DNA from 3 places in the Bacillus sp. ISL-46 genome. Region 3 is predicted to be linked to each of the others. Evidence: riboswitches for the same ligand, from Rfam matches in the RefSeq annotation. Region 3 holds a riboswitch; each other region holds the start of a gene.
What was found. Region 3 has a riboswitch for cobalamin ahead of J7E67_RS03355 ((2Fe-2S) ferredoxin domain-containing protein). Riboswitches for the same ligand answer to the same signal wherever they lie in the genome.

Region 1 (8,960 bases), on a different contig from region 3:
CGGATTAGAAAAGTATTGACGCTTTCCATTCTTCGTCGTCGTTGCATATTTCAGTATTTGTCCTTGCGGACAGATATAACAATCGTAGTATTCATCATAAATATACTCATTGATTCTACACATGTTAAGGCTAGTGCAAATAAGCGTAAATTCGAGATCTGGGGCAGAGACTTTCTCTCTGCCTTTTTGGTTTATTTCGCATGTGTGATTACACCTTTCATAGTGGAGGGTTCTTTTTCCAAATCTAACAGTTTTTCCTTCATATCTAAACCGCCGCGAAAACCAGTTAACTTCCCGTTCTTACCAATCACACGATGACAAGGAACAGTAATTAATATCGGGTTTGCCCCAATTGCAGCGGCAACGGCACGTACCGATTTAGGTTTCTGCAGGAGTTCCGCGATTTCTGAGTAAGTATGTGTGCATCCATAGGGAATTTCATTTAATACGTTCCAAACAGATTGTTGAAAGAGAGTCCCTTGAAAATCGATTGGAAAGGTAAAAGACGTGAGCTTTCCTTGAAAATATTCGGTGAATTCGTCTACAAAAGGTTGTAATTTTCTATCATCACGCTCCAAAAGGTGATGCGGGAGTTTTTTTTGGACCCAAGTCACCAGTTCTTCGAAGTCCTTATGATTGGACCCAACATAACAAAGTCCATCTACCGTTGCTGCGAGATACATTTTCCATGGACCATATACAAACAAACTCCAATAAATTTTCTTTTCCATTGTATAAAACTCCATTCTTTATTCCTTTCGGATCATTAGGCGATACTCTGATGGAGTATGGCTGGTTATTTTTTAAAAAGTGTAGCAAAATGGGTCGGGTTTGGGATACCGACTAACATACTGATCTGTTAGACCATTCGTCTCCGTTCGTAACTCCTGTAGTGTTTCTATACTCTTTACCATATCACCTTGGAATCAGTATACCTCTATTAAGTAAGGGAAGTAAGCTATTTTGAATATAAAAGCAAGATTACAAAAGTAAGTGTAAGCGCTCTAAAATAGTTAAAGAAATATTCACAGGATTTTAGAAGAATTTATTATAAAATAGAAGTATGTTAAATGTTTCACATATTAAATGGTTCATTTAAAAAGGAGCATATCAAATGGGATATAGTAAACCCGAAACAATCATGGGAATTACCGTTGAAAATGGAGTAAAAAAATCAAAATACCCTCCTTTACAAACACTGATATTAGGTTTTGAAGCAGGTGCGTTCATTGCTTTAGGTTATTTACTTTTCATCCGTGTCACAGCAACTTTAACAGGAAATTTAGAGGGGTTAAGCAGTTTGATTGGTGCGTCTGTCTTCCCAATCGGCCTTATCCTCACCTTGCTTGCAGGTGGTGAGCTATTAACAGGAAATATGATGGCTTTGCCTCTAGCTCGAATAGCGAACAAAATTAGCACTAGACAGGTTGTCTATAACTGGTTTCTTGTTACGGTCAGTAACTTTATCGGGGCCATTTTTGTAGCATACTTTTTTGGACATCTGGTTGGACTTACCGAATCAGGCCCGTTCTTGGAAAGAACGCTTAGTATTGCTGACCATAAATTAGAAGCAACCTTTCTCCAAGCATTCGTTTCGGGGATTGGCTGTAATTGGCTGGTGGCAGCGGCAGTGTGGCTTTGTTATGGAGCAAACGATATGGTCGGAAAAATTGCAGGTATTTGGTTTCCAACGATGGCATTTGTCGCAATCGGATTCCAACACGTTGTAGCGAATATGTTTGTGATTCCTGCAGCGATATTTGCCGGCCATTTTACTTGGCTAGGATATATTGAAAATTTTATCCCTGTCTTTCTAGGCAATGCGGTTGGCGGATCTGTCTTTATCGCACTCGCATATTGGCACGCCTATAAGAAAAATGAACGCACATATTCGGAACCAAAAGTGGTTCAACCAATGATGAAAAGCAGCGTAAGATAATTTACAGGTCAAAAAAATCATATATCTTCACTGATTAAGCTCCTTACACCTAAGGGGCTTTTTGCATATTAATCAATACATATAAGTCATATTGACATGCAAACGGGAATAAAATCCAAGAATGAATGGACTTCGTTGGAGGTCAGCATTTACTGCATGAAAATAAAGGATAAGAGGTTGGGGGAAATGACAAAGAGCTCGTGGCTAGTATCAATTTTATTAATCTGTAGCTTAATACTTATTGCCGGATGTACAGAAAAAACGAATACAGTAAAGAAAGTTGAAGAAAAAGTATCTGAACCAGGACAACAAAAGCCCAATAAAACACCACCAGAACCAAAGAATGAAGAAGAACCAAAACCAATTACGGTAAATGTCATTGATCCGAATACAAATGCTATTTTGGAAACCTTTTTACCGGTGGAAATGGGTTTTGGAACCGATAATGAAACCTATAAAAAGGAACTTCAAAAATGGGCAAAGGATTTAGCAAGAGGGACGGAAAGTACCAAAGGATATGACCAACGAATGGTTCTTGATAAGATTGACTCCAATGGTCAAATCATTAAAGGCAAACCAAGAATTATCTTAGAGGAATCAGAGTTAGTTGAAAAGGTCATAACAGCATCAGCAACGGGTGGAGATATCGAACTACCTTTATATGTGACCGAGAGCGGTTATAAGCCTGAGGATGTTGACCAGTTAGGGGAAGTTGTCGTGGCAAGCTTTACAACGAGATTTAATAGCGGAGTTGTAGGCCGTTCAAAGAATATTCAGCTGTCGGCACAGGCCATTAATAATATCATTGTCGGAGCGGGAGATATTTTCTCATTTAATACCACTGTAGGTCCAAGTGATGCCGCCCACGGATATCAAAAGGCGAAGGAAATTGTAAATAAGCAATTAGTCGACGGAATCGGCGGAGGAATTTGCCAGACGTCATCAACCCTGTTCAATGCAGTGGATCAGGTAGGTGTTAGTTATATTGAAAAACATCACCATTCCTTGTCGGTTGGGTATGTACCTGCTGGCAGAGATGCAACCGTATCTTATGGTGGACCGGACTTTCAATTTCAGAATACCACCGGTGCCCCATTTATCATTAAATCCATCTATAAAAAGGGAACCTTAACCATCGAAGTAAGGACATCCTCAACCTACCAAAGTCTGATAGTCAAACAATAATGAGTGTCAGGCACCAAACTTCTTTGGTGCCTTTTCTGCATATTCCTAACCTACAAGGAGAAAAATACCTTTGGTTCTTTTAGAAAATTGTAGGAGGAATAGTATGAAATTGTTTCAAAAAACGCTTCTTTCCTTAACGATCCTAGCACTGGTGGCGATAACGGGATATCAAAGTGCTTCAGCTCGTGCCCTAAGGGATATGGATAATCAATTTCAAACTGTTACTAAGCCTCAAGTTGTAGAGGTTAGCAGACAGAAACCAACTATAGGAAAAGATCAAGGGTTATCTGAAGAATATCATGGACATAAATCCAACCGTCCAGAAACGGTCAATCCCAAAAAGGGAAAGCCACCGGCCGCAAATAATCGTTTCATTCAGGTCCAACTATTAGGGATTAATGACTTGCATGGCCAATTAAATGTGACTCGGAAAGTTAACGGGAAACCGGCCGGTCGGGTCGATTATTTAGCAGCCTATTTAAAACAGCGTGAAGCAGAAAATAAAAATACGCTATTGGTTGAAGATGGAGACATGGTTGGGGCCAGCCCTCCAATTTCGGCCCTTTTACAGGATGAACCAACAATCGAGATCTTGAACAAACTGAGTTTTGACATCGGTACTGTTGGTAATCATGAATTTGATGAAGGTTTAACGGAACTGATGCGCCTCATAAAAGGGGGAACACATCCGAAAACTGGCAATTTTGCAGGTTCAAACTTCCCATGGATTGTTGCCAATGTAGTCAATGAGAAAACAGGAAAAACGATTCTGCCTCCTTATCAAGTGATCAAAGTAAATGGGATGCCCATTGGTTTTATCGGTGTGGTAACTACTGAGACTCCAACGCTTGTTGTCCCTAGCGGTGTGGCAGGATTAAAATTCACGGATGAAGTAGAAGCAATTAATCAGAATGTAGCGGAGTTGAAAAAACAAGGGGTAAAGTCGATTGTCGTTTTAGCCCATAACCCAGGCACTTCAGGTACAAACGGAGAAAATCCAGCAGGGCAGCTTGTCGATATCGCAAACCAGGTCGACGATGAAGTGGATATCATCTTCGGCGGCCATAACCATGCCTATATGAACGCAACGATTGACAATAAACTAGTTGTTCAATCCTATTCCTATGGAACTGCTTTCTCTGATGTTGATCTTGAGATAGATCCTAAAACAAAGGATATTGTCTCAAAAAGAGCTGAGATTGTAACTACCTTTCAAGAAGGAATCGAGCCCGATCCCGAAATAAAGAAAATGATAGAAGGATATGAAGCAAAAATAGAACCGATAGTTAATCAAGTTGTTGGCTCTTCATCTGAAAGTCTGACGGCCAAGCAAAATGAAAATGGTGAGTCAGTGCTTGGCGATTTCATTGCGGATGCACAAAGGAAAGCGTTGAATACCGAATTAGCCTTTATGAATCCTGGCGGCATTCGAGCCGATATTGATCCTGGCGATATCACCTGGGGAGAAATTTACACGGTACAGCCCTTTAATAATGACCTTGTCAAAATGTCGATGACGGGACAGCAAATCCGAGAATTGCTTAACCAGCAGTGGGGGGCAACAAAAACGAACATGCTGCAGATTTCTGGCTTAAGCTATACTTGGAATCCAAATAAACCAGCAGGGCAAAGGGTAGTGAGCACCAAGCTTCCAGATGGCACGGAAATGGATCCTAATAAATCCTATTCTGTGACAGCGAATATTTTTCTTTCTGGAGGCGGAGATGGATTTACTGTATTTACTCAAGCTAAAAACAAAGAAGTCGGACCCGTTGACCTTGATGCATTAGTTAACTTCAGTAAAGCCCAGCCAAAACCGTTCACTTATGGCATTCAAAATAGAATACAAAGGGTTCAGTGACATCCTTGGTGTTTTAAAAAAAGGTGTCAGGCCAGATAGGTTTCATTTTTATTTAATAATAGACTTGAATTATTTTGGTGACTATACTATTATTTAAATTAATCGATTCACTATATATTGTTTCAATAAATAATAATCAAACTATATATTGTGTTAACCTTAAGAGACGATGCCATTGTGGCTTAATAGGGAATCTGGTGTAAATCCAGAACTGCCCCCGCAACTGTAAATGCTGACGAAATGAGCAAACCACTGTATAAGAAATGTCTAATCTATTAGGTACTTATATGGGAAGGGTTCAAAGTAGGAAGAAGCATGAGTCAGGAGACCTGTCTTTCTTAAGATGTTTCAACTTCTTCGGGGATTGAGAAGATGAACGGTGGCGACAGGAGGCATTGGATTTTTTTATTCCTTTTGTAGTGTATCGTTTCATCCGCTCAATTACCGTTGAGCGGATTTTTTTTATTATAGGGGGAAATGTAATGATAACTAAGGAGATTCAAGCAGAACTTAATTACGTATTAGAATCTATTAATCAAGTTTCAGAAAAATATCAGATAGATACTACGGAGCTTAAAGAGCAAATTAGTAAACTGGATGAAACAGAGGGGGAAGCTAATCACCAAGCCTTATTATATGCTGTGAATCAAATTGCAATAGACCAACCAAATTGGACATTTGTCGCTGCCCGTTTGTATCTGAATGAATTATATAGAAAGTCAGCAAAAAATCGAGGCTATAATCGTTCTTTAAAATATGGAGATTTTTATAGATTAATAAAAGAATTGACTGATACCGGGATATATTCTCATAATTTACTTAGCTTATATAGCAAAGATGAAATCGAGCAACTAGCAAAAGAGATAAATCCAGATAAAGATTTATTATTTAATTACATAGGGTTATTTTTACTGGCGGATCGCTATCTGGCTCAAGATCATAATAGAAATGTATATGAACTCCCGCAGGAGAGGTTCATGATTATTGCCATGACGATTATGAAGGATGAAAAGAAGTCCATCCGCTTCCAACTTGTAAAGGAAGCGTATTGGGCACTTAGTAATTTATATATGACGGTTGCTACCCCCACTTTAGCGAATGCAGGCAAAAGCTTTGGTCAGCTTTCCTCCTGCTTTATTGATACAGTAGATGATTCCCTTGATAGCATCTATTTAAATAATTGGGATATTGCTCGGCTAAGCAAGGATGGCGGTGGTATAGGGATTTATTATGGTAAAGTTCGTGCCCTTGGTTCCGATATTAAGAAATTCAAAGGAAACTCTTCCGGAATTGTGCCATGGATTAAATTGTTAAATAATACAGCTGTCAGTGTTGATCAGTTAGGTCAACGGCAAGGTGCCATTGCGGTTTACCTAGATTTATTTCATAAAGATATCATGAACGGTTTTCTCGATTTGAAAACCAATAATGGGGATGAACGCCGTAAGGCCCATGACATTTTCACGGGTGTCACGATACCAGACCTATTTATGAAAAAATTAGAAGAGAAAGATGAGGATGGAAGAAGTATTGGGCAGTGGCATACATTTTGTCCCCATCAAGTAAAACAATTTATGGGCTGGAAGGATGAAAAAGGGAACCTTCTCGGACTTGAGGATTTTTATGATGAAACGGATGTTAAATTATTTACCGAGAAATATGAAGAGGCCGCAGGTAACCCGCTTCTTCCTCGTAAAACCTACCGTGCCATGGATATTATGACACGAATCATGGTTGCTCAATTAGAAACAGGAACACCATACATGTTCTATCGTGATGAAGTAAACAGGCAAAATCCGAATAAGCATGTATTGGGTAAGGGCCGAACTTCTATTTACTGCAGTAATTTATGTACAGAAATTGCTCAAAATATGTCCGCAACGACGATTGTAAACGAATACCAGAATGAAGAGGGCAATATCGTGATAATTCGGAAGCCTGGTGATTTCGTTGTTTGTAATTTATCGTCTATTAATCTGGCAAAAGCAGTCCCTGCAGATGTTTTAGAGCGTTTAATTAGGATCCAAGTAAGAATGCTCGATAACGTGATTGATTTAAATACAATCTCTGTTGGACAGGCTCAACTTACAAATAAAAAGTACAGAGCCGTGGGTCTTGGTACATTTGGATGGCACCACCTACTAGCTCTTAAAGGGATTTACTGGGAGTCTGAAGCAGCGGTAAATTATGCAGATCATCTGTATGAGGACATTGCATTTTATACGATCCGTTCATCAATGGAACTAGCAAAGGAGAAAGGGTCTTATAGTCTATTTAAGGATTCAGAATGGCATACAGGAAGTTATTTTGAACGGAAAAATTATCAATCGAAAAGATGGACTGAACTAAAAAGGGATGTCGTTAATAATGGCATTCGGAACGGATGGTTAATGGCTATCGCTCCAAACTCATCCACAGCGAAAATTGGAGGTTCCACTGACGGAATCGATCCTATCTATTCTGTTGAATATGCAGAGGAAAAGAAAAATTTTAAATTTAAAGTTACTGCACCGGATTTAAACCATATCACATATGACTATTATCGTCGCTCGCGACATGAATTAGATCAAGTGTGGAGTATTAAACAGAATGCGGCACGTGGACGCCATATTGATCAGGGCATTAGCTTTAATTTATATGTTAGGCACGATATAAAAGCAAAGGACTTGCTCAACCTGCATATGGAAGCTTGGAAGCAAGGACTAAAGACAACGTACTATGTTAGAAGCACATCTCAAACAGAAATTGACGAATGTGATGCTTGCCATAGCTAACATCTTTTAGAATAGATTGGAGAAGATTATTTTATGGATATTCATTTACCGCTATCAAGAATAAAACTGTTAAACCCCGAGTTTCCCAATAAATCAACCGGTATTATTAATGGAAAATCATCAGGCTTGCTCAACTGGAATGATATTGCCTATCCACAGATATACGATTTATATCAGACATTATTGTCAAACTTTTGGAAAGCTCAAGAGATTAATATGCAAGATGATATAAAACAGTGGGACTTTCTCAGTTCAACGGAGAAAGATGTCTTTTTACGAATAAATACACAACTTGCTTCTTTAGACAGCCTGCAAACACCAACAATGTGTCAAGTAATGGATTATGTGACAGATTCTAGCTTTAAAGCAATATTTGCTGTCATCGCCCAGCAGGAAGCGGTCCATAATGAATCCTATTCCTATATATTAAGTTCACTTGTACCTTTGAATGAACAAAAGGATCGGTTCAATCAAGCCAAAAATGATCCATTCGTGCAAAAAAGAAACCAACTGATATTAGACGCATATGAACGTTTCCGTGAGAATCCTACACCACAAAATTTATTTCAACTAGGTGTGAATTCTATTAATCTAGAGGGTATATATTTCTATGCTGGCTTTGCTTTTTTCTATCATCTTGCCCGCCAGCAAAAAATGCTTAAGACTAGTACAATGATTAGCTATATTCAACGGGATGAAATGCAACATGCGTATTTCATGGCACAGTTTCTACGAATTCTTTTAACAGAAAATCCGGATTTACATACTGAGGCTAACATTGATTATGTGTATAAAGTGGTTGGACAAGCTGTCCAACTTGAAAAAGAGTGGGCACATATGATTTTGAGGGATATAGATGGTATTGAATTGAGCGAGTACGAAGGATACACCGAATATCTTGCAAATAAACGACTGCGTCAGCTGGGTTTACAGAACTTATATAAAGAAAGGGTAAACCCAATGCCTTGGATCCATGTTTTCAGTGATGAAATGATGAATGGAACAAAATCCGATTTTTTTGAACAGAAGTCAAGAAGCTATGCAAAGGTAACACAATCAAACGGTTTCGATGAGTTATGAAAATTGCCATCGTATATTCTTCCAAAACAGGAAATACTGAAGAATTAGCTGAACGAATTTGTCAGTTATTTTTAAAGAAGAATGTAATGGTTTCTCTCTTTCGGATCGAGCAATTTCGAGT
Region 2 (10,937 bases), on a different contig from region 3:
CGTGCGACCAATGTCTCAACCATTACTTAATGGCGATGGAAGCAAATGAATCATCGCTTCCAATTCTATCCGACATGAGCGAGTTTACCGATTTGGTCATGGCAGAGGTTTCGAAACAAAAAATCGTGGTGCCTGACACCGTTAGAAACCTAAACACTATGTTAATGGTTCCTTCGGTGCCTGACACCAAAAATGACACCAAAACTGACGCCAAAATCAAAATGAAGAGAAAACCTTTTTATCAGCAAGCGGCATTCCATTATCTTCTGGCTGCAGCGGCGACGATTCTGTTGACCTTCACGGGTGCTTTTCAGTCGCTCGCTACGTATGCGAATGCGTTAGAAAGCCCGCAACCGCAAGTTCAGAAAAAGAAGCATTCGGTCACAGAGGGTGTTATTAATAAAACTTTTGCATGGATGGATTCACTAGAAAAAAAGGAGGCAGTTAAGAAATGAAAAATCCGACAAAAGCATTGACCTTATCCTTATTTCCAGGCCTTGGTCATATATATTTCGGCAACATGTTTCGCGGAGTACTATATCTACTGACCGTAATGGGGTTGGCGTTCGTCACTGTTATTGGGTTAGTAACGAATAATGAGGAAGTTGGCATTGTTACCTTTATGTTAGGACTATTCATTTACCTAATTAGTTTTATCGACATGGGTGTGCAGGTTTCTAAACATAAAAAGGCGCAGAAGACAGCGAACCCAGATGAACCGCAGCCACAGGCTTCCCAAGATTCAGAACGCTTCTATACCATCGTTTTGTCATTTATTCCTGGTCTAGGGCATTTCCAGATTGGACTGATGAACAGGGGATTAACACTTTTGGCAACGTTTTTGGGGCTGGGGGTCATGGTTACATTTGTAACTGCACTTTCCAATCGCGGCGAATTTATGGTCTTTATGGCAGCCCTGCCGATTATCTGGGTCTACGGATTCTTTGATGCGGTTCAACAGGTAAATAAAAAGCAGCGCGGTGAGGAGCTTGTCGACAGAACGATTTTTGAAGACTTTGAAATGCGCCGCGAGGACGGGAAAAAGAGTAAGTCGATTGCTACCTTTCTTTCAATCTTCCCAGGGGCAGGCCACCTCTATTTAGGCTTACAGCGCCGGGGCATCCAGTTAATGGCAGCGTTTCTTTTTTCTATCTATATTTTAGATATCTTACGGCTTGGAATCTTCTTGTTCTTAATCCCAATCATTTGGTTTTACAGCTTTTTCGATGCCATGCAAAAGGTTTCAAAGTACGGGGAAGAAACGGTGGAGGATGTTCCGATTATTGCTTATTTCCTTAATCATCAGAAATGGGTCGGCATTGGACTTGTTCTGATGGGACTCTACTATCTAGTGATGAACGTCCTGCTTCCAGCTTTTTCACCGATGTTAAGCAGGTTAATTGATATCGATGTGATGTATTGGGTTCAAGGTTATTTTCAAACGGGGCTTGTTTGTCTGCTGTTGATTGGCGGGGGAATTAAACTTCTATCTGGAAGCAAACAAAAGCAGGGGGCTGAGAAGCATGAGTAAGTGGGGAAAAACAATTGCAGGGGCAGCTATAATCGGATTCGGGATTGGGTTCCTTTTTAGAAAAAGAAAGGGAGGAGAAGAAGCATGAGAACTTGGCGTGTTGGGACGTTTTCGATGGGGGCCTCACTCGTTTTCCTTGGCCTCTTCCTCTTTTTTTCAAAGTTTTTGGGGTTAGACCTTGTACAAGTTATGACGGCTTGGTGGCCGCTTTTATTGGTTGTTCTCGGAATTGAAATTCTCCTTTATTTGTTTTTGTCACGGCAGGAAAAGCCGGTCTTGAAATATGATTTTCTTAGTATTTTCTTTGTAGGATTAATTGGAACTGCGGGAATTGCGTTTGCGATTTTAAGCACAACGGGGATTATGGGGAAGGTGGAAGAAGTGATGGCGAGGGAAGAGCGCTCGTTTGAACTGCCTGCTTTTTCCTACCAAATGGATGACAGCATCAAACGGGTGGTGGTCAGGACGGTGGGCCATCAGATGACGGTGGAGTCAACGGAGGAAAAGGAGGTATCATTGTTCGGTACATACCGGGTGCAAACAGCCAAAAAGGAGAAGTTACTCCAAAGTGCGGATGATGTGATTATAGCAAACCAAAAGGGTGATACGCTCTATTTAAACATGAAGTCACTGCCAAACGAAATGAGTCCGTTTAATGCAGCTGGGGAAGTAGCGGCGACACTTTTGGTTCCGAATCATGTGAAGCTTGAGGTGATTGGCAGTGATAATGCGTTAACCTTAAAGCCACGCTCGCTTGTGAACGACTGGAGTATTGAAAGTGTCGGATCGGTCGTTGTCGATGTGGCCGCGGCTAGCAATTTGAAGGTTGCAGCAGTAGGTGCCCAAGAGGTAAGAGGGAAAGATGGCGACTGGAAGGTGTCAACGGAAAAGGATTTAAATGGCATCGACAATGGCAGGAAAAATGCAGTTTATCAATTTGGTGAAGGAAAATACCATATCAATATTGCCAATGCCTATGATGTTAGTCTTACTACGAATAAATAAATATATAGAGAAGTGATTAGGCATACATGGCTAAATCCACTTGTCTAGTTTTTTGCAAAAAAATAAAAAAACGTTATGATAGGAGTTGGATGTTTGAAGAAAAAATAGTTTATAGGCTTGGTTATAAGTTTGTAAGCTAGGATAATAATTGGTAGAATATTGAATTAAGCAGATAACGAATGCCGATTGTTGATTTCAAAAATAGGATGATGAAAACGATGAAAAGAGCAAGACTGATTTACAATCCTACCTCAGGACGTGAAATTCTAAAGCGGAATCTTCCAGAAATTCTTCAAAAGCTTGAGATTGCTGGGTATGAAGCTTCATGCCACGCAACCACTGGTGCAGGCGATGCGACCGAAGCAGCACGCTTAGCTGTAGAGCGTCAGTATGATATCGTCATTGCAGCGGGTGGAGATGGTACGATTCATGAAGTGGTCAACGGACTTGCGGAACAAGATTACCGTCCTAAATTAGGGATCATTCCAGCAGGAACCACGAATGACTTTGCCCGAGCCCTCCACATCCCCAGAGATATTGGACCAGCTGTAGACATTATCACTAAGGGTGAATTGATTCCCGTCGATATTGGACGTATCAATGATCGATATTTTATTAATATTGCGGGCGGCGGAAGAATAACCGAGCTTACATATGAAGTACCAAGCAAATTGAAAACGATGCTCGGCCAACTAGCCTACTACTTAAAAGGGATGGAAATGCTGCCTTCTATTAAACCTTCCGAAGTTTCGATTGAGTATGATGGGAAACTGTTTGAGGGTGAAGCGATGCTCTTTCTTGTCGGGCTGACAAACTCGATTGGTGGCTTTGAAAAGCTGGCACCGGATTCTTCTATTAACGATGGACTCTTTTCATTATTAATATTGAAAAAGACGAATCTTGCTGAATTTATCCGGATTGCTACGTTGGCTCTTCGCGGTGAGCATGTAAATGATCCAAATGTCATCTACACTCAGGCCAACCGGATTAAAGTCCAGGCAGTAGATAAAGTCCAGTTGAATTTGGATGGGGAGTTTGGCGGCTTGCTTCCAGCCGAGTTTGAAAACTTGTACCGTCATTTAGAGGTGTTTGTTCCTCTTGACGATATTCGCCCGAATGATCGCCCGACTGATTGGGAATCGGGGAAAAGATATAGCTAAGTGAAAAGTTCGTTCCAATCGGAGCGGGCTTTTTTTACAGGTGATAAAGGGAATTGTGTAATAGTTCTAGAATAATGTCTGTAATGAAATGAGAAGGGGCGTTGTGAAATGAAGGCGTTAATAAATATCGATTATACCTATGATTTTGTGGCGGTTGATGGGGCGTTAACATGCGGTGAGCCAGGACAAAAAATCGAAGGAAGGATGGTTGAACTGACAAATGAGTTTATTACGAAGGATGATTACGTTGTATTTGCCATTGATGTCCATGATCAGGGTGACGAATACCATCCAGAAACGAAATTGTTTCCGCCGCATAACCTTCGCGGGACGTCAGGAAGAGACTTGTTTGGTGCGCTGAAGGAAGTGTTTGAAATGAATGAACAACGTGAGAATGTTACCTTTATGGATAAAACAAGATACTCTGCTTTCGCGGGAACAGACCTTGAAACCAAATTACGAGAGCGCGGAATTACAGAAGTTCATTTGGTCGGCGTCTGCACCGATATATGTGTTCTTCATACAGCAGTAGATGCTTACAATAAAGGATTTAAGATTGTGGTATATAAGGATGCCGTGGCTTCTTTTAATCAGGCGGGTCATGAATGGGCCCTCGGACATTTTGAACAATCCCTAGGAGCGATAGTTAAATAGACTTTCGAGGGTAATATTGGTTATAATGAGGAAAAGCTGAAATAGTATTTCGGAGGTCTGATTATGAAACACTTTTATCACGATGATAGTTTAACTCTGCATACCGATCTATATCAGATCAATATGGTAGAAACGTATTGGAGAGATGGGATACATAATAAACGTGCGGTCTTCGAACTATTTTTCCGCAAGCTTCCGTTCGGGAACGGCTATGCAGTATTCGCTGGATTGGAGAAAGTAATCCAGTTTATTCAAGGCTTCCGCTTTAGTGGAGAAGACCTCGAGTATTTGCAAAATGAAGTAGGTTACAAGGAAGATTTTATCCAATATCTTAGAGAAATCCGTTTCACCGGAACAATCTGTGCGATGAAAGAAGGCGAGCTTGTTTTTGGCAATGAACCGATCTTACGTGTGGAGGCTCCACTTTGTGAAGCCCAATTAATTGAAACAGCGCTGCTTAACATTGTGAACTATCAAACATTAATTGCTACGAAGGCATCTCGCATCAAGCAAGTCGTGGGCGATGAAGTGGCGATGGAATTTGGGAGTAGACGGGCCCAGGAAATGGATGCTGCAATTTGGGGAACAAGAGCAGCCTATCTTGCCGGTTTTGAATCAACAAGCAATGTAAGAGCTGGTAAGCTGTTTGGCATTCCTGTATCTGGAACACATGCCCATTCGATGGTCCAAGCTTATAAAGACGAGTATACGGCTTTCATTAAATATGCCGAAACACACAAGGATTGTGTCTTTTTGGTTGATACATATGATACACTCCGCCTCGGTGTTCCAAATGCGATTAAAGTGGCAAAAGAATTAGGCGATAAAATTAATTTTATCGGAATTCGTCTTGATAGCGGCGACCTTGCTTACCTATCAAAGGAAGCACGCAAAATGCTCGATGAGGCTGGATTCACTGATGCTAAGATTGTTGCCTCAAGTGATTTAGATGAATATACGATTATGAGCTTGAAATCTCAGGGTGCCAAAATTGATAGCTGGGGAGTTGGCACAAAGCTGATTACAGCTTACGACCAAGCTGCACTGGGTGCTGTTTATAAAATTGTGTCTATTGAGGATGAAACCGGAAAAATGGAAGATACGATCAAGATCTCATCCAATCCGGAAAAAGTTACAACCCCAGGATTGAAGAGAATTTATCGCATCATCAATAATACAAACCATCATGCTGAAGGTGATTATATTGCGTTAGCAGACGAAAAGCTGCCTGAAAAACGGCTGCGGATGTTCCATCCAACCCACACGTATTTGAATAAGGTGGTTACCAACTTTACAGCAAAAGAATTACATGAAGAAATCTTTTCTAAAGGCGAGCTTGTTTATGAAATGCCTTGCTTGGAAGAATCCCGTGATTATTTGAAGCAAAACCTCGATGCACTTTGGGGCGAGTATCAGCGGATTACGAATCCAGAAGGTTATCCAGTTGACTTGAGTCAAAAATGCTGGGATAACAAGATGAGAAATATTGAAGAGGTTAAAGACAAGGTAGAGGCAATGAAAAGGTAACGATCAGGCGTTCTTTTAATAAAAAAAGGGCAGACTTAAGAGGTTTTATTTCCCTTTTGAGTCTGCCCTTCGTTTATTTTTGTTTAAAGAAATCGACAAAGGCATGGAAAATTTCGATACCCTGGTAGGTAAGCATACTTGCGGCTGATAGTGAAAAGAAGCCAATGATTACAAAGCGGATCCACATTTTAATTTCCTCCCTTATTATGGTGTTAGCTTATGATTCGGGAGGATGGATCACATAGTTTGATTGATGAAAGATGGGAATGAGAAAAATAAAGCTTTTGTGAAAACTTATGAACAAATAAATCAGTGGAGTTAGTGCTGCTGAAAGGATGATCGTAAGGATAAAGTGAGTTTGTATAACAACGGGCAGCTTTTTTTCATCGTTCCATTGGTCTTTCACCGCTCCATCATCTACGTTGATGATGGCTTTGATATTAGCGTGGGAGTGAGGAAGTGAGTAGGAAAAATGGATAAAGGTGAAAGTAAGGAAGGCAAGGAGTAACGGAATGGAAAGGTTTTTTAGCATCTTCATCAATATCCTCTCCTTCCCAAAAATGAGATTGTTTTAATCATATACACTTTTATTATATTTGAAAACAAAAATATTCTGACAATTTTCGTAGTCTTATTGAAAAAAAGGCTTTTGTCCATTAACAGGTTTCGCAATCAGTCATGCTTTGTGTTACAATCTTAGCAGTCAAAACGAGCAAAGGAAGAAACGTATGAGCAGAATAGTACCGGTTAATAAAAATGATTACATAGATGTAGTTTTTGAAGATTTAACCCATGACGGAGCGGGTGTGGCCAAGGTTGATGGGTACCCGTTATTTGTCTCGAACGGACTGCCGGGCGAAAAGGCAAAAGTGAAGGTGATTAAGACAGGCAAAGGGTACGGCTTTGGGCGATTGGTCGAGCTTTATGAAAAAAGCCCGTTCCGAGTCGATATTGAGAGCGGTGATATCCATAAATTTGGCGGCTGCCAGCTCGAGCACATCAGCTATGAAGGTCAGCTGAAATATAAAGAAAACCAGGTCCGTCAGGTGCTCACACGGATCGGTAAACTGGAGGATGTTGTTGTTCATCCGATTCTGGGGATGGACCATCCCTTGCATTACCGCAACAAAGCCCAGGTACCTGTTGGAGAGAAGGACGGCAAATTGATTGCTGGCTTCTATAGACCGAGGAGCCATGAAATTGTTGATACGAATGAGAGTGTCATTCAATTGCCTGAAATTAATGAAGCGGTTCAGACGGTAAAGGAAATATGCAGCGAGCTAGGGATTCGTGCGTATCACGAGGAATCTCATAAAGGTGTACTCAGACACATTATGGCTCGTTATGGTCAGCAGACGGGAGAGCTCATGGTAGTAATTATCACGAGGACGGCGGATCTTCCTCAGAAAAATCAGCTGGTTGAGCAAATTGTTGCGCGGCTCCCGAAGGTAAAGTCAATCGTCCATAATGTCAATTCGAAGCGCACAAACGTCATCATGGGGGAAAAAACGACAGTTTGGTGGGGGAATGAAGTCATCTATGACTATATCGGGGATGTGAAATTTGCCATTTCTGCACTGTCCTTTTACCAAGTAAACCCTGTTCAAACAAAGGTGTTATATGATAAGGCGCTTGAATATGCGGACCTTAGCGGTGAAGAAAGCGTCATTGATGCTTACTGTGGAATCGGAACGATTTCTCTATTTTTAGCACAAAAAGCAAGGAAAGTATTCGGCGTAGAAGTTGTTCCAGAGGCAATAGAGGATGCTAAGCGGAATGCAGCGTTAAATGAGATGACGAATACAGAGTTTGCTGCAGGGGAAGCGGAGGTTGTTATACCAAAGTGGTATAAGGAAGGTAATGTCGCCGATGTTTTGGTTGTTGACCCGCCGCGCAAAGGCTGTGACGAGGCCTTGCTGCAGACCATTATTGAGATGAAACCGAAAAAGGTCGTTTATGTATCGTGTAATCCAGCCACCCTAGCAAGAGATTTACGGATATTGGAGGACGGAGGATACAAAACGGTGGAAGTGCAGCCGGTCGATATGTTTCCGATGACCACGCATGTGGAAGCGGTCGCGAAGATTGTATTAAAAAACCTTTAAATCACACTGGATAAAGGGACTAAGATGAATAGTGGGTTAGATGCTGTCTGGGAGAAACCAGCCAATGGCATCTAGCCCTTTTATATAATTAACAAAATTATACAAACTTCGGGGATTGACAGATTTTTTATACATTAATGTGGATTTTAAATATCAAACAGGAATAAGCATATGGACTAGAAATATAACCGTAAAGATCATTGCCATGATTCGGTGGGACTTTTTTCGAAACCCTGATGCTTTTTTGTGGTAAGTACCCAGCAAACAAAGTGACCAAAAGAAATAAAAGGATGTATAACCCAGCAACATCTTGATATGACCATATAATCATGCTGAATACTTTTCAGAAAATTATGTACTTCATATTATTAATATGCTATAGTTAGTGAAAATTACATATCGTGTAAGAATTGGTGCCAAGCTAAGGCTTGGCTTAAAAGGGAAGAACGGTGTAATTCCGTCGCTGTCCCGCAACTGTAAATCGGAGTGAATCACAAATACCACTGTCAAATGATGGGAAGGTGTGAGGAGCAATGATGATAAGCCAGGAGACCTGCCAAATTCTAGTACACACCAGATACCTACGTGGAAATAGGTGGTGACAGTCATTTGTACGACAAACGAGTTATGAGCAGCGATGTTTATGCATATTTTTATAAGCATACCTTTAACTTGATTGTAAAGCCATTTCCATTTTGTGGAGATGGCTTTTTTGTTGTATAGGAGATTATCAAATCATTTATTTTGGATAACGTGAACTAGTTCTCTGAATCCAGCTCCAGCGCCTTTTGTTCTATTTGGGAATATGTAAATTTAAAACAGGAGGAATGTAAAATGAATTTAGTAAGTACTGCTATTGGTTACCCGTACATTGGTGATAATCGGGAGTGGAAACGTTGTGTAGAATCTTTTTGGAAGGGTGCGATATCAGAGGAGCAATTTATTTTCGAGATGAAAACGAATCGCTTGAATAATTTGAAGCGCCAGCAATCATTAGGCTTAGAGTTACTAACAGTTGGGGATTTTACCATTTATGACCGTATGCTTGACCATGCGGCAATGTTCGGATTGATCCCAAATCGTTATAAGTGGACAGGTAGTGAAGTCGATCTAACCACTTATTATGAAATGGCCCGTGGGGCAAGCCATGTTGTGGCTTGTGAGATGACAAAGTGGTTTAACACAAACTATCACTACATTGTACCTGAGTATGAAGGCAAGTCATTACAATTAACCAAAAACTACATTTTAGATTATTTTGAAGAGGCCAAAGAGGAATTAGGTCTTATTACAAAGCCTACAATAATCGGTCCTTTTACTTTTGTTAAATTAACGAAAGGATACGATGCCAAAACCAAAGCATTGTTTATTTTAAAACTCTTACCGTTATATGCTCAAGTATTCCAGCAACTTGTAGAGGCTGGGGCACAGTGGATTCAAGTGGAAGAACCAGCACTAACCCTTTCCCTAACAGCAGATGATGTAAAACTAGTGCAAGAAATTTACAAACAGTTAGCAGAAGAAGTACCGGCTGCACAAATCATGTTGCAAACCTATTTTGAAGGACTATCAGCGTATGAAGAGCTGTCTCAATTACCTGTTGCAGGGATTGGTCTTGATTTCATACATGGTGCCGAAGAGAATATGGCTTCACTTCGAAAACACGGGTTCCCACAAGACAAAGTATTAGGAATTGGTATCGTAAATGGACGTGATATTTGGCGGGCGAATTTGGCTGAAAAAGCAATGAATACAAAAGCTATTTTATCATTAAGCGGGGTAAAAGAAGCTTGGATTCAGTCTTCATGTAGTTTACAGCATGTACCTGTGACGACGAAGGCTGAAACGCGTCTAGATGCGACATTAACAAATGCTTTGTCATTTGCCGATGAGAAAATTGTTGAGTTAGCACATATCACATCCTATTTTCGTGACGAGAACTGGACTGGAAATAAGAGCGTATCACAAAGTATGATAGCGACTGAAGCATTAGAGCAGCATAAGGCGAGGAAAAATGCACGTGTGAAAGAGCTGGTATCACAAGTAAAGCCAGAGCATTTTACCCGTCCATTGACGTTTAACGAACGCCAGCCTTTGCAGAAAGAGGCATTACATTTACCGGATTACCCAACCACAACCATTGGCAGCTTCCCTCAGTCAGATCAAGTAAAACGGACACGTACAGCATGGCGTAAAAAGGAAATTACAGACGCTGAGTATGCAGCGTTTCTAAAAAGTGAAACAGCCCGTTGGATTCAAATTCAAGAAGAAATAGGACTGGATGTTTTAGTGCATGGTGAATTTGAGCGGACGGATATGGTTGAGTACTTTGGAGAAAAGCTAGAAGGTTTTGCCTTTACAGAAAAAGCATGGGTTGTATCCTATGGTTCACGTTGTGTCAAACCACCAATTATTTATGGTGACGTCGAGTGGACAGCCCCAATGACCGTGAAGGAAGTAGAAGCGGCACAGCAATTAACGTCTAAGTATGTGAAAGGGATGTTAACAGGTCCTATCACAATCTTAAATTGGTCTTTTGTCCGCGATGATATTTCACGTGAACAAGTAGCCAACCAACTAGCCTTAGCACTAAGAGAAGAGATTCAAGCTTTAGAAGATGCAGGCATTGCCATTATTCAAGTGGATGAACCGGCATTACGTGAAGGATTGCCATTACGCAAAGAAAAATGGGCTGATTATTTAGCATGGGGGGTAAATGCCTTTAAGTTAGCAACTTCTAGTGTGAAGAATGAAACACAAATCCATACACATATGTGCTATTGCGAGTTTAATGACTTTATTGAGCCGATTCGTGCCCTTGACGCAGATGTGATTTCAATCGAAACGTCTAGAAGTCATGGGGAGTTGATTCAATCTCTTAAAAAAAATCCATATGAACTTGGTATTGGTTTAGGAGTGTATGATATTCATAGTCCACGTGTACCAAGTCTAGAA
Region 3 (10,937 bases):
AATAGCGTCAGGATGAAAGAGGACGCTTTTCCCGAGTTCAAAATCAGCGGATGCATGGATGATGCGCTGGACAATCGGATATTGCTCCTCGGTAAACGGGTGCTCCCCAATTTCTTCATTAATCATTTCAAAACTTCTTCCTTCGATCTGTTCCGGTTGGACGGTTAACGGTTTAAATTCGGTACGAAAATCCATTTCTCTCACTCCTGTATTTAAAATGATTGTTCTGTTGTGACGGTTGGTGTGGAACCAATCCTTTTATCTAATTCTGCGATGACATCAATAAAATTAGCATAGACGGTGACATAATTCAGTTTCGGGCGGCCAATAAGGATGACCTCAATCCCCAGTTCCTTGGCCGCTTCCACCTTTTCATCGACCGATCCGACTTTCCCGCTCTCTTTCGTCACCATTAAGGTCACGCCATATTGCTTATATAGGGCTTTGTCGAACTCTTTTGAAAATGGTCCCTGGATCGCAACAATATTTTTCTGCAGCAGCCCTAGCTGCTCACATTTTTCCATATTATCCACACGAGGCAGCATCCTGGCGATCAAGCGGATGTCCGGGTTTCCTAATAGTTTTTCTGTGAAAATTTGAAGCGTCTTGCTGCCAGTCGTCAGCATCACCACGCCTTTTTTGGTTAATGCAAGCTCCGCTGCTTCCTCGTAGCTTTCGACGACTGTCATGTTGTCATATTGGAAAGTTTGTGACTCCCGTTCATACCGGATATAGGGGATTCCCGCCGTTTGGGCCGCCTTGATAGCGTTTTTCGAAGCTTCTTCCGCAAACGGATGACTGGCATCGACAACCGTTAGAATCCCTTTTGTGTCAATCAACCCCACCATGTCTTCATCCGTTAATCTTCCTACTTGAACAGGTATCCCTGACTCCCTTAATTCAACCGCTGCATTTTCTGTGACAACGGAGGCCAGGAGATCGAAGCCCTCCTTTTTTATTTCTAAAGCAAGGGCTCGTGCATCACTTGTACCGGCTAATACGAAAATCATCCTCTATCTCCTGCCTTTTTGCTCTGCATGTTCGTGATCATGGTGATGGTCGTGGTCATGGTCATGGTCATGATGGTCATGGCCGTGATGATGATCGTGATCATGATCATGGTGGTGGTGATGATCGATATGTTCCATTACATTGAGACGGTATTGGCAGGTATCGCAGTTCATCTTCACCTCATCACGGAGGGCTTCTTCCACCCGATCGATTAAAATCGTCTGTAATTTTGGATGATAACCAAAATAGTCAGCCAACAGAAATTCAACCGCGGAATATTGATTTTGAATAGGAACCATCATATCTTCTAACCGTTTAATCAGGATGCCGGTGAATAGAAAGTAAGGCAGGATTACCACTTTTTTTGCTCCAAGCTTAATACAGCGCTCAATCCCTTCGTTCACAAGGGGATTGGTCACCCCCATAAAAGCAGGTTCGACGATTTTATAGTTTGTTTTTTCCCATAGTAATCTAGCAATTTTATATAAATCACTATTCGCATCGGGATCGCTTCCGCCCCGTCCTAACAAAAGGACAGCCGTATCGTCTTCGATGGATTCTAAATTCTCGCCAATTTCCATTAATCTCGTTTTTAGAATTTCAAATGTTTCCTCATGAACACCTATTGGCCGGCCATAAGTAAATTGAACAAGTGGATATTTATTCTTTGCCTCATCAATAGCTGCTGGAATATGAATTTTGGAGTGTCCTGCTTGTAAGAGCATGATTGGAATCACGACAATATGGTCGGCTCCTTTCTCCACACACAGATCGATTCCTTGATTAACGGTTGGTCGTTCAAATTCTAAAAAGCACGTCTCAACCAGGAAAGAATCGTCCCAAGTCTTTCTCATCTCACCGATGAACTCGCGAACCTGCTGATTTCCCTCTTGATCTCTGCTCCCATGCCCCACAAATAAAATTGCTTTCAAAATATTTCCTCCCCTTTGTTTGTAAATGCCTACCTGCCAATTGACCTAGACTTCTTCCCATTACTCCCCGCAAACAGCCGCTTCGATTTTAAGGTTAGGTGTGATATCCTGGTACACAAAACCTTGAACCTCTTTGACCCGTTTAAAAAATTTATAGAAACGTTCATTTGGATAGGCCTTTTGTTTGTACTCTTGAACAATCCCCTCTATGACCCCGACAATTTGGTCCGGTGCGATTCCTTCCGCTACGATTTGGCCGGGATGTGCCGTTCTTCCGGCTACCTTTGCCCCTAAAAATAAATCAAACGCTCCCTTACGGTAGACAATGCCAATATCCTCTTTTACGGCTCCATAACAGGCCATGCCGCAGCCATTCACACCTAGTTTCAATTCTTTGGGGAGTTCAATGCCGCCAAGTCTTTCCTGCAGCTCATCGGCATAAGGGATGGAATCCTTCTTTTCTCCGTCACAAAAATCACAGGCTTTTACGGTTAATACGTCACCAACAGGAGCAATCAAAAAGTTGGCCGCCGCTAGTTTTTCAACAATCTCATCAGGCTTTGAGGTTAAAATTTGCAGCTTCATAAAATGGTCTTGTGTGTATTCCATGACACCTTCTTCTCCGACAATTTCGGAAAGAATGACCATTTGAGTCGCGGTAAATTTTTTATTGGCGACTCCAGGGCTGACCGCTACCTCAAAAATAGATTGAAAATCTTGCTTCACCAATAAACCTTGGGATGGTCCATCGTTCTCACCAAGGATCATTTGCAAGGCTTCCTCGGCCAGCTCTCTTGGCGACTCTTTCACTGAGGTTGGGGTGACTAGTTCCTTGTTTACCGGTGTTACATCTTCCATTTGCTCCAGTGCCCATGGTTCGGCTTCCTTTTGCAGTCGCTGATGCGGTTTCAACGGCTGAATTGCCTGATTTAATGTATACTTCCGCTGATAACCGCGCGGAGTGATGATCAAGCCGTCGTAGAAAAATGTGGAAGAGTTGCCAATTAAAACGGTGGTTAACATGCCAATTTCATGTTCGAGCATCTCTTGTAAATTGGTTAAGACGATCTTTTGACTATCACGGTAAGCACTCTTTACCAATCCTACAGGGGTTTCTGGCGAGCGATATTTTAGTAGAATTTTTTGAGCTTCCATGATCTGCCGTGTTCTTCTCCCGCTTTTTGGATTATATAAAGCAATCACAAAATCAGCTTGAGCGGCCGCTTCGATTCGTTTCTCGATTATGCTCCAAGGTGTCAAATGGTCACTTAAGCTGATCGTACAGGCATCATGCATGACCGGCGCGCCTAATAAAGAAGCACAGGAGTTGATGGCAGAAATGCCAGGTACCACCTCCACTTCTACCCCTGAGTCTTTTTTCCAGCCTTTTTCGATTAGCACTTCGTAAACCAGTCCTGCCATTCCATATACACCGGCATCACCGCTTGAAATGACGGCTACCGTGTAACCGAGTTCGGCCTGTTTCACTGCCTCCTGGGCCCGGCTCACTTCTTCTGTCATTCCTGTGCTGATGATTTGCTTTCCAGCTATTAATCCCTTGATTAAATCAACGTAGGTTTTGTAGCCGATGATGATATCACTTTCTTCGATGGCTTCTTTTGCCCGTCCGGTGATATGTTTTTCATCACCGGGGCCAAAACCAATAACTAATAATTTGCCTTTCACACTATTACGCCACCTTCCAAAATTTCAAACTAGAATCCAGATACTATCCGCTGTTAAATCTTTTCTTTAACAGCTTTTTGTACTCCTTCGATGCATTCCGACCCTTCTGGCTGTATGAATCCTTCTTCGGAATATTCATAGATCGCATGCTCCTGAAGGCAATGACCTTCCGCCAGATGACGCCTTACAATCGTAGCTCCCACTTCTGGCGTCACGTTTTTATACCAGGTCCCGTCTGGATAAACGATAGCAACGGGAGCGTCCTTACATCTCCCATTGCATCTCGTTCTTGTTGTATGTACGAGTGAATCTAAGTTTAAATTGGTGATTTCATTCCGAATCGCTTGTGTCGCTTCCTCCCCACCCTTTCTCATACAGCTGCTGCCGTTGCAAATGAAAACATGGTGTTTCGTCCCTTGTAAATTCCAAGTAGTCATGTCACACTCTCCTTTTCGTTTTTTACGTAAAAAAAGCACCCCTATGGACATAGGGGTGCAGAATATATACACACAAAAAAATAGCGGTGTATGATCAGCACTTCTACCTATGTTCCCGTAGGTTGATGGAAGTTATTAGGTAAAGGCAGGTCTCCTGACTTAGGTTCATCATTCCATTGCGTCTTCCCGAATTCCTTCAGTGACATCTGCAATGAACTCCCCATACAGTGGCGGGTACCGTGACGGATTTAAACCGTACTTCCCAATTAAGCACATATTCGTGCACCTATCCTAATCTATTCAATTGTTAAAATGGCTTGTTCCTTCTAAAGCTAAACTATGAGAATTAAAAATGATTTAGAATCATCAAAACGAAAAAAATCCGTTCAACATTAGTTGAACGGATAAAACGTCAGCACAAAGAAAGTTAATAAATAATCCTTTTTGTCCAAACGTTCCATCTTCTCAACCCCCGAAGAAATCGAAACTTAAAAAGCTAAGACAGGTCTCCTGACTTGTGTTTCTTCCTACTTTAGACCCTTCCCGAATCGTCAATAAATAAACGGTCCAGTGGTTTGTCTATTTCGTCCACACTTACAGTTGCGGGGACAGTTCTGGCCTTTCACCAGATTCCCTATTAAGCCCTAAGGCATCTTAACTAATAGTTAACAAATTCATATGTAATTTTAAGAGATAATAATTATACTAGTCTAACAAATAGAATATTTCAAGTGCTTTTTTAATTCCCTTATATTATTTTAGGGGATCGGCATAGCTATCGGATTTGAAAGGCTCGATAAAACGATGGTTTAAAAATTAAAAATTTTTATTCCTTTCTGATTACAAAAGGGTGTCCCTATTTTTAAGGACACCCTAGCTAATTTTTGATTAACAATTATTCCATTAGGCCTCTTATGTTAGGTGAAAAAGTTTTTGTTCATTTCTTTTATTAAAAGGTCCAATTGTTACATCTCCCCACCAAAGGTGGCCACTGTCTGTCTGTCAGGACCAAACTCCTGACCATTCCATTTCAATACAGTTTGTACATATCCCAGACTGTCCGCATTATACCTGCCAGCTATCCTTTGATACGCTTCGAGTTCATATCTATTATCCCTGTTAAAATCAATCGGGTATAAACCAGACAAAGGATTCACCCACCCATTAATAGGAGCCCTTAATATTCCTTGGGGGTTATAGATTTCCGATAAATATTCCTTCCCCTTATAAATAAGGTCAAGAATATACTTTTCTCTAAGACGATAACTGATTACCTTTGCTTTGTATTGATTTTCATATGTCACATCGTACTTATAGGAATCATTGAATGCATCTGAATCAAATATTTGTCTAATTTGACCGTTCATATAAGAAAAAATATACGCATAGACCGTGCCGGCGCTTCCTCCGGTGTCAATAACCACTAAAATACCTTCCCCCTTTTTGCCTGTCAAATCACCTAGAAAAAGTGTGGGGTTGTATCCTGAGTTATTTTTAAAATGGATGTGATCATAGTGATGTGTTCTCCCATTTTGGACAACCAATGTGATATCTTTCCAAAATGGACTATCAGGAGTTTTATATGCCGTAAGATAAACATTATCCTTTATCCCGTCTCCGTCAATATCACCCCTCTTTACTGTTACGATGGCTGGACTATTAGTATCTATCTGTCTTGAATCAGCTGATTGCAGTCCGGCCCGTATTTCAAAAAGTTTGTGCTTTGAAGGATAAGGATTGGGAAAGGACAAAGCCAGATCAATTGTTTGCAGTGCTTCATTTGTTAATCCAGCTCTTGCCTGCGTTTTAGCCAAACAGTACCAATAATAGGGATGATTCGTCTCACGTATTTTTGTGTAATAATGATGGAGCTCTTTATTGAAGTCATTGGTGTCCATTTACAACCCACCTGTCTTATTATTCTCCATATATACTTATGTACGAATTCACAGGAGCATTCCAAGGTCCGTTTTCCATAGGTTATCGTCTCGTAGGTTCCATCTTTTTTCCATAAAAAAAAGCAGGTACCTGAGCTATTACTAGCCATTACCTGCTTTTTCGTGAAGTTCCACTAGATATCAGTTTTATCACCCAACAAGTCTAATGGAGAATTGTCTCCAACGTTCTCTAGCAGCGGAGTTTCTACCGCTACACCTAAATTTTTTAGTAGTTTAGCAATGGTTTTCATACCACTAAGGGGATTAATTTTGGTTTCATAAGAATCTTGAATGCCATGTTTCTAAATGGGTAGCCCCAACGACATGGAAGACATTCGGACGATCAATCAGGAATTTTAAGGCGACAAAGTCTTTATCCATTGTTAATTCATAGAGCATTCGTTTGAGCCCCTTGATCCTTCCTCTATAGATATTTCATTTGTATGCCTGGCTATTTTTTATTCCTCCTTGTTACATGACAAATGATTCAATTCAAAAGTAGCTGTAATTTTCAGATTCCTTTGTTTATAGATAATAATCTTTTATTTAATCTAGGAGTATACATGATCAAGAATCCAGAACGCCCAAAAGTGTATAGAATGAAAGCCAGCCATAGGCCATGATTATGCCAGATAGGTGTTGCCGTAATTTGTATAAGGATATAGGCGATCATTGCGTAAATCATAGAGTTTCGAACGGGAGCAATTTCAGTTGCACCTGTGAAGGCACCATAAATGACAAGGCCAAAACACGCGGCAAACGGGTATAGAATAAGCCATGTTCCATATGTAGTTGAAAGTTCGATTACACTTGGTAGATTGGTAAAAAGCGCAATAATTTGTTTTTGAAATAATCCATATATACAAGCTATCACAAAAGCCGTAATCACCGACCATTGTTTTGATAAAGTAAGTGTTTTTTTATATAAATCCTTGTCGTTTGCTCCTACCGCTTTGCCGACAAGAATACTCGTAGCGTTAGCAAACCCCTCAAAGAAATAAGCCATAATGTAATGAATTTGAAATAGAACAGCATTGGCCGCTAAAAAGTTTGTACCAAACGAAGCACCTTTTGCTGTAAACATATTAAAAACGACTAATAAACAAATCGTTCGAATAAACAAATCCTTATTAACGTTAAACATCTTTTTCATAGACTGTGTATCTATAAGTTCTTGAAAGGATGGTAACCTCCATTCAAACGGTGATGCCTTCATCACAATGAACATCCCTAATATAAAGGCTGTCACTTCAGCAATCAAAGCGGCAGCAGCAACCCCTTTTACAGCAAAAGAAAAGACATGGACAAAAAGAATGGCCAATATCATATTCAAAACATTCATTAACACCTGTAAACATAAAGATTCTTTAATCTTTGCCATCCCCATTAACCAGCCAAGGATAACATAGTTCAGTAGTGTAAAGGGTGCTCCCCAAATTCTAATTCGAAAATATTCAGCTGCAAACTTACTGACATCAGAATCGTTTGAAAACAATATCAAAGCTACATATTCAATCGGCCATTGTAAGAGAATAAAACACACCCCAACCACAACAGCTAATAAAAATGGACGCGATAAAGCAAGTATTCCTTGGGCTTGATCGCTTGCCCCATTCGCTTGTGCGGCAAAAGCAGATGTACTAACCCGTAAAAAACCGAATACCCAATACAAGGTATTAAAAATAAGAGTCCCGACTGCAACTCCTCCAATATATGCCGCATCAGGAAGCTGTCCCACAACGGCTGTGTCTACAGCACCTAACAAGGGCGTTGTCATGGTCGAGATCGTTAAGGGAATCGCCAAAGTGAGGTACGCACGATGATTCATTAGGAATTTCCTCCTTCTATCAATACAAATAAGAACAATAGCCCCGATTTTGCAAATGAAATCGAGGCATTCGAAAAGTGTTTATAATGTTTAAATTAAACAGGTCTAACCGAACGAAAACGAGGGTGCTCGGCCAGCATTGAATCTCTCATCTTATTTACTACAGGATGTTCTGAAGAAAAAAACTGTTTTTTTGCATCGTAAAGCTCGACCAATTCTCCTTTTTCTAGTACACCTAATCTATCACTAATCGTATAGGCAGCTTTAATATCATGCGTAATAAAGAGATATGATAACCCGAAGTCTGCTTTTAACTCCTTGAGTAATTCTAAAATAAGGGTTTGATTCACCATATCTAGACTACTGACAGATTCGTCTAAGACAATCAGCTTTGGCTTGAGTGAGATGGCTCTTGCAATATTGATTCTTTGCAATTGGCCACCGCTAAATTGATTAGGATATTTTTTTAAGTCGTCTTCACTTAGCCCTACCCTTTCTAATAATTCAATAACGGTTCGTTTTTGCTCAGCAACTGTTAGCTTTTCATAGTTTTCTAGCGGCTCTGCAATAATTCGTTCGGCCGTCATTCGAGGGTTAACCGATGAGTATGAGTCCTGAAATACAGCTTGAAGATCACGACGGATTTTTTGACGACTATGCTTATCTGCGGTATATATATCATGCCCTCGAAACAGAACCTGTCCACATTGCGGCCGTTCCAGACCAAGAATCACTCTTCCTAAGGTACTTTTACCAGCTCCGCTCGTACCAAGCAAACCTAAACAGGTTCCTTCCTCAATAGAGAGAGAAATGTCGGAAAGTGTTTTTTTAGAGCGATCTTTCCAGTTGAAAAACGTTGGAGATCCAAAGCTATGGGTTACTTCATTTACTTGTAATAAACTCATTTTTTCACCCCTTATAAATGCCTAAGTCAAGCCAAATGGATGACAGGTTCATCTAAATGTACTATTGACCGTGCATTTAAAAGTTTTTTTGTATACTCATGCTGTGGATCATCAAATAGTTGGAATACACCAGCTTTTTCTACTATTCGACCATTTTGCATAACGGCAACTTCATCAGCCATTTCAGAAATGACACCGAGATCATGGGATATTAATAATATGGCTGACCCATATTCAGAGCGAATTTTATCTAAGTGGTACAGCACTTTCTTTTGATTATTTACATCAAGTGCGGTGGTCGGTTCATCGGCAATAATTACCGCAGGATGTAAGCAAGCGGCAATAGCAATCATCACCCGTTGAAGCATACCACCACTCAATTGAAAAGGATAGTATTTTAATAGTTTAACAGGATCTGGTAAGTTCACATGATGCATCGCCTCAATGGCAAGCTCTGTTGCTTGTTTTTTATTCCATTGTGTATGTGTTCGAATGGTTTCTATAAATTGGTGGCCAATTGTAAAAACAGGCGTAAAAGCATTCATCGGATTTTGCATAATAAAGGCTATATCCTTACCACGAATCATACGCATTTCTTTCTCTCCTAAACCGTTCAATTCGCTTCCTTTTAATACGATACTGCCTTCAATCGTTGTAGTTTTCCGATTGAGAAGCTGAAGAATGGACATACTCGTAACGGTTTTACCGCATCCACTTTCCCCAACAAGACCCAGTACCTCCCCACGCTTCAGTTCAAAATTGATATCCTCAACAAGCGTGGTAGCACCAGTTTTTGTTTTTACCTGTACATGTAAATCTCTCACTTGTAACACATTCGACTGTTCTGTACCCAACATTCTCATTCCTTTTTATGATCGACGTTTGACACCGTAACGTTCGGATAACGCTTCGCCCAATAAATTGAAGGTCACAATCACGAGCATAATCATCAAACCTGGAAAAAGCATTAATTCAGGATTCGTCCGAATATACGACTTTCCTTCGTGAATCATCGCTCCCCATTCAGGTGTAGGCGGTTGTACTCCTAAACCAAGAAACGACATGGCGGATATATCCATGATGGCCCAACCCATTTCTAATGTACCCATGACCACAAGTGGAGGGAGCACATTTGGGACAATATGCTTTTTAATGATCTTCCATTGCGATGAACCGCTTATTTTCGCCGCTGCAATAAAGTTTTGTTCCTTCAGACTTAGAACCATTCCTCGGAACATTCTCGCGTAATATACCCATTGCACAAGCATCAGTGCTAAAATGACCTGAGGAAGTCCAGGACCGAAAATACCAACCAGACCAAGGATAAGGATAAGGCTAGGAAAAGCCATTACACCATCACAAAATCTCATCAAAACCTGATCCACCCAGCCGCCTTTATATCCAGAAAAGGTTCCAATTATTAAACCAATCGTTAAAGATGAAATGAATATGAGCATGGCAAAGCCTAAAGATATTCGTCCCCCATATAAAAGGCGTGATAAGTTACATCTTCCTAAATGATCAGTACCTAATGGGTATTCCCAGGATGGAGGCTGTAGTTTATAAGCTATATTGACCGCAATCGGATCATTGGGTGCAATCCAAGGAGCCAATAACGTGATGATAAAAAGAATCCCTAATATCATGGTACATATCGGAATCACTTTTTGACTTATAAATATCCTGCGTATACTGGTTATCATCGTTGTTGCCCTTCTTTCCTGGATATGCGCGGGTCAATAAACATTTGAATCAAATCCACTATTAGGTTGCTAATTATAAATAAACTAGCGGCTATTAGTACATAGCATTGAATGATAGGGATGTCACGGTTAAAAATCGCTTCAATAAAATAACGGCCAAACCCAGGCCATGAAAAAACGGTCTCCACGATAATCGTTCCTGTCAGCAGTTTTCCAAGATTCATCCCCAGACCAGTAATCATAGGGGAAATGGCAATTCTTAAGACATGCTTGGCCATAATGGTTTTTTCTTTTATCCCCCTTGTCCTTGCGAATAGCACATAGGGCTCTTGTAAATTTTCAAGAATGCTAGCACGCAACAATCTTGTGTACATCGCTATTAAAGGAAGAGCAAGCGTAATGGAAGGCAATACAAGATGTTGCCATGTTCCAAACCCCTCAACTGGGAAAAGATCAAGTTTTACAGAAAAGAAAAAAATCAATAAATAACCTAGCCAA

Region 1: another riboswitch for cobalamin. It lies ahead of J7E67_RS30255 (ribonucleoside-diphosphate reductase subunit alpha); the one in region 3 lies ahead of J7E67_RS03355 ((2Fe-2S) ferredoxin domain-containing protein).
Region 2: another riboswitch for cobalamin. It lies ahead of metE (5-methyltetrahydropteroyltriglutamate--homocysteine S-methyltransferase); the one in region 3 lies ahead of J7E67_RS03355 ((2Fe-2S) ferredoxin domain-containing protein).

The regions. Positions count from the first base shown of each region.
Region 1 covers NZ_JAGGQR010000105.1:1,097-10,056, reverse strand. The annotation lists partial or broken gene J7E67_RS30280 (transposase) at 1-117, opposite strand, end outside; gene J7E67_RS30275 (methylated-DNA--[protein]-cysteine S-methyltransferase) at 192-731, opposite strand; gene J7E67_RS30270 (formate/nitrite transporter family protein) at 1,115-1,939, shown strand; gene J7E67_RS30265 (VanW family protein) at 2,126-3,124, shown strand; gene J7E67_RS30260 (bifunctional metallophosphatase/5'-nucleotidase) at 3,228-4,985, shown strand; cobalamin riboswitch at 5,135-5,336, shown strand; gene J7E67_RS30255 (ribonucleoside-diphosphate reductase subunit alpha) at 5,468-7,759, shown strand; gene J7E67_RS30250 (ribonucleotide-diphosphate reductase subunit beta) at 7,793-8,839, shown strand; gene J7E67_RS30245 (flavodoxin domain-containing protein) at 8,836-8,960, shown strand, end outside.
Region 2 covers NZ_JAGGQR010000046.1:6,893-17,829, forward strand. The annotation lists gene J7E67_RS21800 (anti-sigma factor family protein) at 1-455, shown strand, start outside; gene J7E67_RS21805 (hypothetical protein) at 452-1,531, shown strand; gene J7E67_RS21810 (hypothetical protein) at 1,616-2,536, shown strand; gene J7E67_RS21815 (diacylglycerol kinase) at 2,755-3,696, shown strand; gene J7E67_RS21820 (cysteine hydrolase family protein) at 3,805-4,350, shown strand; gene J7E67_RS21825 (nicotinate phosphoribosyltransferase) at 4,414-5,877, shown strand; gene J7E67_RS21830 (hypothetical protein) at 6,095-6,415, opposite strand; gene rlmD (23S rRNA (uracil(1939)-C(5))-methyltransferase RlmD) at 6,606-7,982, shown strand; cobalamin riboswitch at 8,377-8,557, shown strand; gene metE (5-methyltetrahydropteroyltriglutamate--homocysteine S-methyltransferase) at 8,817-10,937, shown strand, end outside.
Region 3 covers NZ_JAGGQR010000009.1:4,641-15,577, reverse strand. The annotation lists gene J7E67_RS03375 (precorrin-8X methylmutase) at 1-195, opposite strand, end outside; gene cobK (precorrin-6A reductase) at 213-1,010, opposite strand; gene J7E67_RS03365 (sirohydrochlorin chelatase) at 1,014-1,943, opposite strand; gene cobJ (precorrin-3B C(17)-methyltransferase) at 2,004-3,629, opposite strand; gene J7E67_RS03355 ((2Fe-2S) ferredoxin domain-containing protein) at 3,683-4,066, opposite strand; cobalamin riboswitch at 4,194-4,371, opposite strand; cobalamin riboswitch at 4,550-4,738, opposite strand; gene J7E67_RS03350 (VCBS repeat-containing protein) at 5,032-5,964, opposite strand; gene J7E67_RS31740 (hypothetical protein) at 6,280-6,402, opposite strand; gene J7E67_RS03345 (MATE family efflux transporter) at 6,515-7,831, opposite strand; gene nikE (nickel import ATP-binding protein NikE) at 7,927-8,736, opposite strand; gene nikD (nickel import ATP-binding protein NikD) at 8,763-9,590, opposite strand; gene nikC (nickel ABC transporter permease subunit NikC) at 9,606-10,439, opposite strand; gene nikB (nickel ABC transporter permease subunit NikB) at 10,436-10,937, opposite strand, start outside.